2 regions of the Sphingomonas sp. NCPPB 2930 genome follow, and region 1 is predicted to be linked to the other one. Evidence: predicted binding sites of a transcription regulator. Region 1 holds the regulator's gene; the other holds the start of a gene.
What was found. Region 1 encodes LexA, which represses DNA repair genes until DNA is damaged. Its sites were predicted from a motif close to GTTCCNCNCTTGTTCT; they were not measured.
Positions count from the first base shown of each region.

Region 2: a site for LexA is predicted at 3,158-3,173, ahead of ACFX59_RS07305 (ATP-dependent helicase). Genes of this name have one in related genera too.

Region 1 is NZ_JBHZQU010000021.1:32,109-37,864, forward strand. Features, by position in the region: gene ACFX59_RS16865 (citrate synthase) at 1-78, opposite strand, end outside; gene gltX (glutamate--tRNA ligase) at 81-1,517, opposite strand; gene ACFX59_RS16875 (ComEC/Rec2 family competence protein) at 1,597-3,681, shown strand; gene lexA (transcriptional repressor LexA) at 3,698-4,378, opposite strand; gene glp (gephyrin-like molybdotransferase Glp) at 4,434-5,618, opposite strand; gene moaC (cyclic pyranopterin monophosphate synthase MoaC) at 5,673-5,756, opposite strand, start outside.
Region 2 is NZ_JBHZQU010000004.1:183,346-189,101, forward strand. Features, by position in the region: gene ACFX59_RS07295 (hypothetical protein) at 1-138, shown strand, start outside; gene ACFX59_RS07300 (glycine zipper 2TM domain-containing protein) at 198-758, opposite strand; gene ACFX59_RS07305 (ATP-dependent helicase) at 843-3,155, opposite strand; gene ACFX59_RS07310 (UrcA family protein) at 3,363-3,671, shown strand; gene ACFX59_RS07315 (inorganic phosphate transporter) at 3,799-5,439, shown strand; gene ACFX59_RS07320 (MFS transporter) at 5,506-5,756, shown strand, end outside.

The sequences.
Region 1 (5,756 bases):
GTCCGGGCCGATCGAACCCGACATGACCGGATAGTCGAACTCTTTGCCTGCGATGTTGAATTTCGCGGTGTCGCTCATGCTCAATTATCCTTCCTATCTGCGGTCATCTGGTCCGCGATCCGACCCAGGCTTTCCTCACGGCCCAACAGGCTGAGCACGTCGAAGATCCCCGGTGACGTCTTGCGTCCGGTCAAGGCAGCGCGGAGCGGCTGAGCGACCTGGCCGAGCTTGACGCCCTCTGCCTCGGCCACCTTGCGTACCGCGTCTTCCAAAAGCTCCGTATCCCAGTTGTGCACCGCGTCAAGCGCGGTGTGTACGGAAAAGAGAATGTGCCGTGCCTTTTCATCGAGGAGACCGGCGGCGGCATCATCCATGGTCAACGGACGGGTCGCGAAAAGGAACCGCGCGCCATCGGCCAATTCGTTCAGATTGGCGGCGCGCGGCTTCAGCGAGGGCATCGCGGCGGTCAGCAGCGCGACCTCCTCCACGCCCATGCGGCCAGCGGTCAGCGCGGCGAGGCGCGCGTCGTCGGCTTCGCGGATATAATGGCCGTTGAGATTTTCCAGCTTCTTCAGGTCGAAGCGCGACGGCGCCTTGCCCACGGCGGCGAGGTCGAACCACTTCACCGCCTCGTCCCGCGCGATGATCTCGGCATCGCCATGACCCCAGCCCAGGCGGAGCAGATAATTGTCGAGCGCTTCCGGAAGGATGCCCATCTCGTCGCGATACGCCTCGATCCCGACCGCGCCGTGACGCTTGGACAGCTTGGCGCCGTCCGATCCGTGGATCAGCGGGATATGCGCATAGATCGGCTCGGCCCAGCCCATCGCCTTGTAGATGGGAAGCTGGCGGAAGGCGTTGTTGAGGTGATCGTCGCCGCGGATGACATGGGTCACGCCCATGTCATGGTCGTCGACCACCACCGCCAGCATATAGGTCGGCGTGCCGTCGGAGCGGAGCAGGACCAGATCGTCCAGCTCGGCATTCTGCACGGTGACGCTGCCCTGCACCCGGTCCTCGATCGTGACCGCCCCTTCGCGCGGGGCGCGCAGGCGGACGACGAAGGGCTGGCCCTCGGGCGCGGTCGCGGGGTCGGCGTCGCGCCAGGGCGAGCGGATGCGCAAAGGCTGCTTGGCGGCCTGCGCGGCCTCGCGCTGCGCGGCGATCTCGTCCTGCGTCATGTAGCAGCGATAGGCATGGCCCTTGGCCATCATCTCGCGCGCCACCTCGGCATGGCGGTCGGCGCGGGCGAACTGGAACACCGCCTCGCCGTCCCAGTCCAGGCCCAGCCAGCGCATGCCGTCCAGGATCGCGTCGATCGCGGGCTGGGTCGAACGGGCGCGGTCGGTATCCTCGATGCGCAGCAGGAACTTGCCGCCATTCGCCTTGGCGAACAGCCAGTTGAACAGCGCGGTGCGCGCGCCGCCAATATGGAGGAAGCCGGTCGGCGAGGGCGCGAAGCGGGTGACCACTTCGCCTGCGGCCGACCCGGTGGCGATATCATCTGTTGCGCTCAACCGCGCATACTCCCAATCATGAATTTCGATGGCCTATTCAGCCGCCGCAGCCCCTAGCATCAAGCGCGGCCCTCGCCAAATGCCGCGCTGGACGGCGTTGGAACTTTGGGCGGAACGCGAGCGGACGCAGCTGGCGCTGTGGATGCCGGTGGCCTGGGGGCTTGGCATCGCCTTGTGGTTCGTCCTGCCCGATCCGCGCGGCTGGGCGGCGCTGATCTGTGTGGCGGGCGGGGTCGGGCTGGCGGCGTTCACCCTGTCCGGCGGCGGCCGCGTGACGCGCGGCATCGGCATGGCCGCGCTGCTGGTCGGCGGCGGCGCGACGCTGGCCTGGGCGCGGGCCGAGTCGGTGGCGGCGCCGGTCCTGGCCCGCCCGGTGCTGGCGACCATGACGGGCGCGGTGGAGGGCGTCGACCGGCTGGCGGCGCGCGGGCTGATGCGGCTGATGCTGAAGCCGTCGGAGGCCAGCGACGGGCGCGGGCGGGCGATCATGCTGCCGCCCCATGTCCGGGTGTCGCTGCCCATCGAGGATGTTCCGGCCGGTCTGGGGCGCGGGGCGATCATCCGCCTGCGCGCGCGCCTCATGCCGCCCGCCGGACCCATTGCACGCGGCGGCCATGACTTTGCCCGTGCCGCCTGGTTTCAGGGGATCGGCGCGACGGGGCGTGGCTTCGCGCCGGTCAAGGTCCTGCGGCCATTGAGCCGGGGAGAGGGGCTTCGCCAGCGGCTGTCATCCCATATTTCCGCGCGGATCGAGGGGAGTGCGGGCGGTATCGCAGCCGCGCTCGCAACCGGCGATGTCGGCGGCATCGGCGAGGCGGATGCCGAGGCGATGCGCCGGGCGGGGCTCGCGCATCTGCTGTCGGTCAGCGGGCTGCACATCACGGCGGTGGTCGGGATCGTCATGGTCCTGACGATCCGGCTGCTCGCGCTCTGGCCATGGCTGGCGCTGCGCGTGCGATTGCCGCTGGTCGGAGCGCTGGCGGGCGCGGTCGCGGCGATCGGCTATACCGCGCTGACGGGGGCGGAGGTGCCGACGATCCGGTCCTGTGTCGCCGCCATGCTGGTGCTGGCGGCGCTGGCGCTGGGACGCGAGGCGATGACGCTGCGGCTGGTTGCGGCGGGGGCGTCCATCGTGCTGCTCTTCCGGCCCGAGGCCCTGATGGGGGCGAGTTTCCAGCTGTCCTTCGCGGCGATCACCGCCATCGTCGCGCTGCACGAACATCCCGCGATGCGGCGCTGGTTCGGCCCGCATCCCGACTGGCGCTGGTCGGCGGCGCGGCAGCTGGGGGCGTTGCTCGTCACCGGGCTGGTGGTCGAGGCGGCGCTGATGCCGATCGCCATCTATCATTTCCACAAGGCGGGGCTGTACGGCGCCTTTGCCAATATCGTCGCCATTCCCTGGACGACCTTTGTCGCCATGCCGTTGGAGATGCTGGCGCTGCTGCTCGATCCCGTGGGGCTGGGCGCGCCCTTCTGGTGGCTGCTCGGCCATGCGCTGGGGGCGTTGCTCTGGCTGGCGCGGCAGGTGGCGGCGATGCCGGGGGCGGTAATGGCGCTGCCGGTCGCGCCGGACGGGGCTTTCGCCGTGACGATCCTTGGCGGACTATGGGTGGCGCTGTGGCGGACGCGGTGGCGATGGCTGGGCGTGCCGGGCGTGGCGATCGGCGTGACCGCCATGCTGGCCGCGCCCGTGCCCGACCTGATCGTGACCGGTGACGGCCGCCATGCCGCGATCCGCACCGGCGGCGGCATGGCGCTGTTGCGGGAGCGGGCGGGGGATTATGTCCGCAATGCGCTATTCGAAATCGGCGGCAGCGACGATGCACCGCTCGCGCTGGTCGACCAGGCGGAGGCGCGGTGCGGCGCCGATATCTGCCTGACCCGGATCGTGCGGGACGGGCGCGTCTGGCGGGTGGCGGCGACGCGAAGCGGTTATGCGGTGCCCTGGGCCAGCCTGATCGCGCTCTGCGACCGCGTCGACATCATGATCGCCGACCGACGGCTGCCCGAGGCGTGCCGCCCGCGCTGGTTGAAACTCGATGCCCTCGCCTTGCGCCGCAGCGGCGGCGTGACGATCCAGCTGTCGGGACCAGTCGCCGAAACCGCGCGGATGCCGGGGGACCGGCACCCCTGGATCGTGGCGAGCGAGGCGCGTGGACGCTGACCCGCTCGCTCCCTTGTCAATCGTAGCGGCGCAGAATGCCCGACAGCTTGCCCTGCACCCGCACCTGGGCGGGCGCGTAACGCTGCGGATCATAGGCGCGGTTGGCGGGGTCGAGCCGGATCATCGAGCCTTCGCGCCGGAAATATTTCAGCGTCGCCTCCGCCTCGTCGATCAGCGCGACGACGATCTGGCCGTCGCGGGCGATGTCGGTGCGGCGGATCAGCGCATAGTCGCCGTCGAGGATACCCGCCTCGACCATCGAATCGCCCGACACCTCCAGCGCATAATGCTCGCCCGTGCCGAGCAGGGCAGCGGGGACGGCCAGGGTCGAGCTGCCCTCGAACGCCTCGATCGGGACACCCGCGGCGATACGGCCGTGCAGGGGAATCTCGACCACGTCATTGGCGGGCTCGGCGACCGGCTTCGCGGCGGGCGGTCGCGCATCGGCCGCGCTGGCGGCGGCCGCGACCGGCTTTTCCGGCCGATCAGGCATCCGCAGCACCTCCAGCGCGCGGGCGCGATTGGGCAGGCGGCGGATGAAATTGCGTTCCTCCAGCGCGGAGATCAGGCGGTGGACGCCCGATTTGGACTTGAGGTCCAGCGCCTCCTTCATCTCCTCGAAGGAGGGCGAGACGCCGGTTTCCCGCAAACGGTCGTTGATGAAGCAGACAAGCTCATGCTGCTTTGCGGTGAGCATCGCGATCCTCCGTCCAGAACAGACGTGGAACTTATATGGAACGGAAAGGCTTGCGTCAAGCGAGCATCAGGATTTCCGCCGAGTCGCCCGCAGGGGCCGGGGGCGCGTGCGGCGGGCGGATCACCAGGCACGTCGAGCGCGCCAGAGTCAGCAGCATCGAGCTGTCCTGGATGGCCGCCGCATGGATGCGCCCGTCGATCATCGCGGCGCGCAGATAGTCGATGCGCGGACCGTTGGCGGGCAGATCCTCGCCCAGAATGGCGGGGATCGCGCTGGGGAAGGGATCGCCCGCGCCCGCCATATGCGCGACCAGCGGCTTGACGAACAGGATCGCGGTCACGAAGGCCGACACCGGATTGCCGGGCAGGCCCAGCACGACCATGTCGTTCAGCCGCCCCGCCATCATCGGCTTGCCGGGGCGAAGCGCGATCCGCCAGAAATCGATGCTGCCGCCCGCCGCCTTCAGCGCGGGCTGGACCAGATCATGGTCCCCCACCGACGCGCCGCCGGTCGTGACCAGCAGATCGGCGGCGACCCCGGCAAAGGCGTCGCGCAGCCGTTCCAGATTGTCGGGTAGGATGCCCAGATCGATGATCTCGACGGGCAGGTCGGCGAGCAAAGCCGCCAGCATCACGCCGTTCGACTCCGGCAGGGCATCGGCATCCCCCTGTCCGGGGGGCACGAGTTCGTCGCCGGTCGCGGCGATCGCGATCCGGACGCGCGGGCGGACGGGCAGGGTGCCATGGCCGCCGGTTGCCGCCACCGCTATCCGCGCGGGCGTCAGCCGCTGCCCGGCGGCGATCAGCCTGTCGCCCTGCGAAAAATCCAGCCCGCGCCGCCGGACATTGCGCCCGCGATGCGCCGGGCCTTCGCCGGTCAGGGTCAGCGTTTGCTCCTCGCGCCCCGCCTCTTCCTGAACCAGCACCGTGTCGGTGCCCTGTGGCAGCGCGGCGCCAGTGAAGATGCGCGTCGCTTGTCCGGCTTCGACTCTCTCCAGAAAGGGGCGTCCGGCGGCGCTTTCGCCGATCACCGTCCAGGGCCCCGGCATGTCGTCGAAGCGGATCGCATAGCCGTCCATCGCCGACAGGTCGCGCGAGGGCTGGGTCCGCTGCGCCAGCACGTCGCGCGCGGCCCAGCGCCCGGCGGCGTCGCGCAGGGCGAGCTCGATGGCGGGCCGGTCAGGGGCGAGCGCGAGCAGGCGCTGTTGGGCTTCGGCAACGGGTAGAAGAATGGCGGTCACTCCTATTGGCGACAAGACGCGTCGTCGGCGCTGGCGTTCCCGCAGGCGGGCCGGTCAGGCGTGCCAGTCACCCGACTTGCCGCCGGTCTTGGACAACAGCCGAATATCGCCGATCGTCATGCGCTTATCGAGCGCCTT
Region 2 (5,756 bases), on a different contig from region 1:
GAAAAGATGGGGACGTTCAAGCTGGCGGGCCTGGGCTCGCTGCGCCTGACCCCGCGCCGCTTCCCCGCCAGCGCGCTGTTCGAGCGGGATGCGGAAAAGTACAGGAACTGCGCCCTGATGATGGTCGATCCCGCCTGATCGGGCATCGCTGAAATCCGGGGCGGGCGGGTGTTCCCCGACCGCCCCCAAATGTCGGATCAGCGGCAGCGGACCTGGTTCTGCTCGATCGACCGCCCGGCCAGCGCACCACCGGCCGCGCCCAGCAGCGTCGCGATCGTGCTGCTTCGCCCGCCGACCAGATTGCCCAATATGCCGCCCGCCGCGCCGCCGATGATCAGGCCGGTCGTGCCGTCCGAACGGCGGCAATAATAGCGTCCGTCGGTGCCGGCATAGACACGGTCCTGCGGTTGCAGCACGCGCTCGCGATATTGCGGGCCGTCCCGATAATCGCCGACCGGGTCGTAATAGGGTTCGCCATTGGCATAGCCATCCGCCGGGATCGACGGTGCGACACGATAGCCACCGGGACCGCCGGGCGGCGGCGGGGCAGGGCGGTCATAGCCGTCGTCATATCCGCCGCGTTCGCGCCGCGACAGGTAGAGCTCGGCCTCCTGACGGTAGATCTGATATTCCCGGTCGAACCGCGCCTGAGCCGCGCGGAAGCGCGCATCGTCGGCAGCGGTCTGTGCCGTGGCGGGAATGGCGGTCAGGGTGACGGCCGTCGTGATGGCGACGGTGGCCAGGCGGCGAAAGCCCATCGGTTATCCTCCAGCGCCCGGACAATCGGGCGATGCGACCGATACGGCTACGAATCGATATGGTTCCTGAACGGCGCCCCCGGATCAGGCGACGCTTTTGGTGACGAAGCTGTCCATCACCCGCTTGCGCCCCGCCTGTTCGAAATCGATCTCCAGCTTGTTGCCCTCGATCGCGGCGATCGCCCCATATCCGAATTTCTGGTGGAAGACCCGGTCGCCCACGCCCAAGTCGTCGCGCCCCTTTTGCCCCAAGCCGACCGAGGGTGCGCGCGACTCGACGATCCGCGCGGGGCGGGTCGGCGTCGCGCTCTGGCTGGTCGCTGCCCGCTGCCAGCCCGGCCCGCGCCCCGTCCCCCGCGCCACATTGGCGAAGGGGTCGGCATGTTCGGACCAGTTGGCGCGCCACAGGCTCTCGCCGCCGGTCATGCTCGTCTCGCTGTCGATATGCTCGGGCGGCAGTTCGCTGACGAAGCGGCTCGGCAGGCTGGAGGTCCATTGGCCATAGATGCGGCGATTGGCCGCATGCAGGATCACCGCTTTGCGCCGCGCCCGGGTGATCGCGACATAGGCGAGGCGCCGCTCCTCCTCCAGGCTGCGCGTGCCGCCTTCATCGATCGCCCGCTGCGAGGGGAACAGCCCTTCCTCCCAGCCCGCGAGGAAGACGGTGTCGAACTCCAGCCCCTTGGCGGCGTGGATCGTCATGATCGTCACCTCAGGCTCGCGCTGGTCGCCGTCGCGTTCCATGACCAGCGACACATGCTCCAGAAACGCGCCGAGCGACTCGTAATCCTCCATCGCGCGGACAAGTTCGGACAGGTTCTCCAGCCGCCCGGCCGCCTCCGCCGACTTCTCGTTCTGGTACATGGCGGTATAGCCGCTCTCGTCCAGCAGCTGTCGGGCGAGTTCGGGATGCGGCAGGTCGCGCGCCATGTCGCGCCACCGGGCGATATCGCCGATCAGATTGCCAAGGCTCCGCCGTGCCTGCGGGGTCAGTTCGTCGGTGTCGAGGATACGCGCCGAGGCCAGGGTCAGCGGCAGCCCCTCGGCCCGTGCCAGCTGGTGGATCTTGGCCAGCGCCTTGTCGCCCAGCCCGCGCTTGGGAACGTTGACGATCCGCTCGAACGCCAGATCGTCCGATGGCTGGTTGACCACCCGCAGATAGGCCAGCGCATCGCGGATTTCGGCGCGCTCGTAGAAGCGGAAGCCGCCGACGATCCGGTACGGCAGGCCGATCGCGATGAAGCGATCCTCGAACTCGCGCGTCTGGTGCGAGGCGCGGACCAGGATCGCAATATCGCCATAGGAGGTGCCGGAGCGCCGCGCCGCCTCGATCTCCTCGCCGACGCGCCGGGCCTCTTCGGGGCCGTCCCATACGCCCAGCACGCGGACCTTTTCGCCCACGTCGAGTTCGGTCCACAGCGTCTTGCCCAGCCGTCCGCCATTATTGGCGATCACGCCCGACGCCGCCCCCAGGATATGTGGGGTCGAACGGTAATTCTGTTCCAGCCGGATGACCTTGGCACCGGGGAAGTCCCGCTCGAAGCGCAGGATATTCTCCACCTGCGCGCCGCGCCAGGAATAGATGGACTGGTCGTCGTCGCCGACGCACGCGATATTCTTGCGCGCCTGCGCCAGCAGCCGCAGCCAGAGATACTGGACGCTGTTGGTGTCCTGATATTCGTCGACCATGATATAGCGGAAACGCTGCTGATAATGCTCCAGCACATCGCGATGCGTCTTCAGGATGGTCAGCATGTGGAGCAGCAGATCGCCGAAGTCGCAGGCGTTCACGCTGCGCAGCCGGTCCTGATACTGGCGATACAGCTCGGCCCCACGGCCATTGGCGTAGCGTTCGGCCTCGCCCGCATCGATGTCGCCGGGGACCAGCCCCTTGTTCTTCCACTCGTCGATCAACCCGCCGAGCGCCCGTGCCGGGAAGCGCTTCTCGTCGATATCGGCCGCGACGATCAACTGCTTGAGCAGGCGAAGCTGGTCGTCGATGTCGAGGATGGTGAAGTTCGACTGGAGCCCGACCAGCTCGGCATGGCGGCGCAGCATCTTGGCGCCGATGGCATGGAAGGTGCCCAGCCATGGCATTCCTTCGACGGCATCGCCGACCAGCCGCCCGACGCGGTCCCGCATCTCGCGTGCGGCCTTGTTGGTGAAGGTGACGGACAGGATTTCGGAAGGCCAGGCCTTGCGGGTGTAGAGCAGATGCGCCAGCCGCGCGGTCAGCGCCGCCGTCTTGCCCGTGCCCGCGCCCGCCAGCACCAGGACCGGGCCATCGGTGGTCAGCACCGCCTCACGCTGTGCCGGGTTCAGCGTGCGCAGATAGGGGTAATCGGCCATTTGTCCGGTGGAAATCCGGGCGGGATCGGCGGAGGAAGCGACGGTCATCGCGAACAGTTAGGGAACGTTGGCCGCCGGGGCAACCTTCGGCCGTTCGATGGCGATGCTGTGGCATAGCGGGATATGTCACACGGGCGTCCCACGCCCGACCCGAAACCGACATGCCGGCGGCCTAGGGGCGGTGCGTGCCGACGAGCGACGGGGTGGAAACACCGACGCCGCCGTGACGGGCATGACCCCATGCAGGAGCTTCCCATGAGCAAGATCTTTGCCGTCGCCCTTGCGACCTCGTTTGTCCTGTCCGGTGCCTCCGTCCAGGCGCAGCTGCGCGAACCGGTCAGCATCAAGGTCCGTCACGCCGATCTCGATCTCCATCGACCCGATCACCGGGCGATGCTCGACGCCCGCATTCGCCGCGCGGCGGCGATCGCATGCGGAACCATGACCAATGATCTGGCGCAGAACGAAGGCGTGGCCCGGTGCCGCGCGGAGATGCAGGCCGACGCCGCCGTGAAGGTCGCCGCGCTGCTCGCCGCCCCCGTCATGCTGGCCAGCACGCGATAAGGGCCTGTCCGGGATAGGGCGGGACGTCGCACGAGGGCGTCCCGCCGCATCCCGGCATGGCATTCGCCACGGCTAACGGGCCCAGCGTCATAAAAACGTCACCTCCGTGGCGCAACGGACGTTCATCATGACACCTTATGCGCTTGCCGGCGGGGAATCCGAATCTCGCATTCGTGGACCGAAGCTCGATGCGTCGCTGCATCCGTCGGGACGGTGGATTTTCCTCGCGCTGATCGTCGGCGGCCTGGCCTATGCGGGGGTCAGCATCCTGACCGACACGGCGCGGGTCGGCGAGCCGATGGCGGTCGGTGTCTTCGCCTTTCTGGGCCTGGCTCTGCTGATCGCGCTGGGCTTCGAGTTCGTCAACGGCTTCCACGATACCGCCAATGCGGTGGCGACGGTGATCTACACCCATTCGCTTCCCGCGCCGGTGGCGGTCATATGGTCGGGTTTCTTCAACTTCCTCGGCGTCGTCACCTCCTCCGGCGCGGTCGCCTATTCGATCATCACCCTGCTGCCGATCGACCTGATGCTGCATGTCGGATCGGCAGGCGGGTTCGCGATGATCTTCGCGCTGCTGCTGGCGGCGGTGATCTGGAATCTGGCGACCTGGGCAGTGGGCCTGCCCAATTCGTCCAGCCATGCGCTGATCGGGTCGATCCTGGGCGTCGGCCTCGCCAACCAGCTTCTGTCCAGCATCCCCGGCACATCGGGCGTCGACATGGAGCAGGTGCGGAAAGTGCTATCCGCGCTGCTGTTCAGTCCGCTGATCGGCTTTGCCGGTGCGCTGATGCTGCTCCTCGTCATGAAGCGGTTTTTCCGCGACGACCGCCTGTATCGCGAACCCGAGGGCGATACGCCCCCGCCGCGCGGCATCCGGGCGCTGCTGATCTTCACCTGCACGGCGGTCAGCTTCGCACATGGCGGCAATGACGGGCAGAAGGGGATGGGGCTGATCATGCTGATCCTGATCGGCTGCGCGCCCACGGCCTATGCGCTCAACCGGACGCTGCCCGAAAGTGCGATGCCCGCCTTTGTCCGCAGCGCCGACATCGCCTCCGCCGCCTATGCCGCGCACGGGACCGGCCATGCGGTCTCGCTGGACCAGGCCCGCGCCGCCGTCGTTGATGGCGTACGCGCCAAGACGATCGATACGCCGCAGGTCTATGAAGGCCTGTCGGTCCTGTCGCACGACATCGGCGAGCGGATCGCCGATTACGGCACGCTCAGCCGCGTACCGGCGGCGGTCGTTCCCAATTTGCGCAACGACATGTACCTGGTTCTCGATACCACCCGGATGGTAACCAAGGACGAAGGTGCCAAGAGCCGTTTCACCGCCGGTCAGATCGAGTCGCTCAACGGCTATGCCAAGCAGCTGGAGCGTGGCACCCGCTATATCCCGCTCTGGGTGAAGATCACGGTCGCCCTGGCGCTGGGCCTGGGGACGATGGTCGGCTGGCGGCGGATCGTGGTCACGGTCGGCGAGCGGATCGGCAAGACGCATCTGACCTATGGCATGGGGGCGGCGGCCGAGCTGATGACGGCGGCGACGATCCTGCTCGCCGACCAGCTGGGGCGGCCGGTGTCGACCACGCATATCCTGTCCTCCGGCGTCGCGGGTGCCTCGGTCGCCAATGGCGCCGGGCTCCAGGCGCGGACAATCCGCAACATGGCGCTCGCTTGGATCATGACCCTGCCGGTCGCGATGCTGCTGTCGGGCACGCTCTATTCGCTGCTGCTCAAGCTGACCGAGGTGCTGGCGGGCTGATCCGGCCCGCCGGGTCGCAGCTTATAGGTCTTTACGGCGGTATTTGGCTTCTGCCACAGCGGGCGGATGACCCGTGCCTCGACACCTTCGCACCGCCATATCCTGCTGGCCAGCCTGACCGGGACGGCGGTCGAGTTCTACGATTTCTATATTTATGCGACGGCGGCGGCGCTGGTGTTCGGCCCGCTCTTCTTCCCGGCCTCCTCGGCGGCGGCGCAATTGCTGCTGTCCTATGCCAGTTTCGGGCTCGCCTTCGTCGCGCGGCCGGTCGGGGCGATCGCCTTTGGTCACTTCGGCGACCGGGTCGGGCGCAAGTC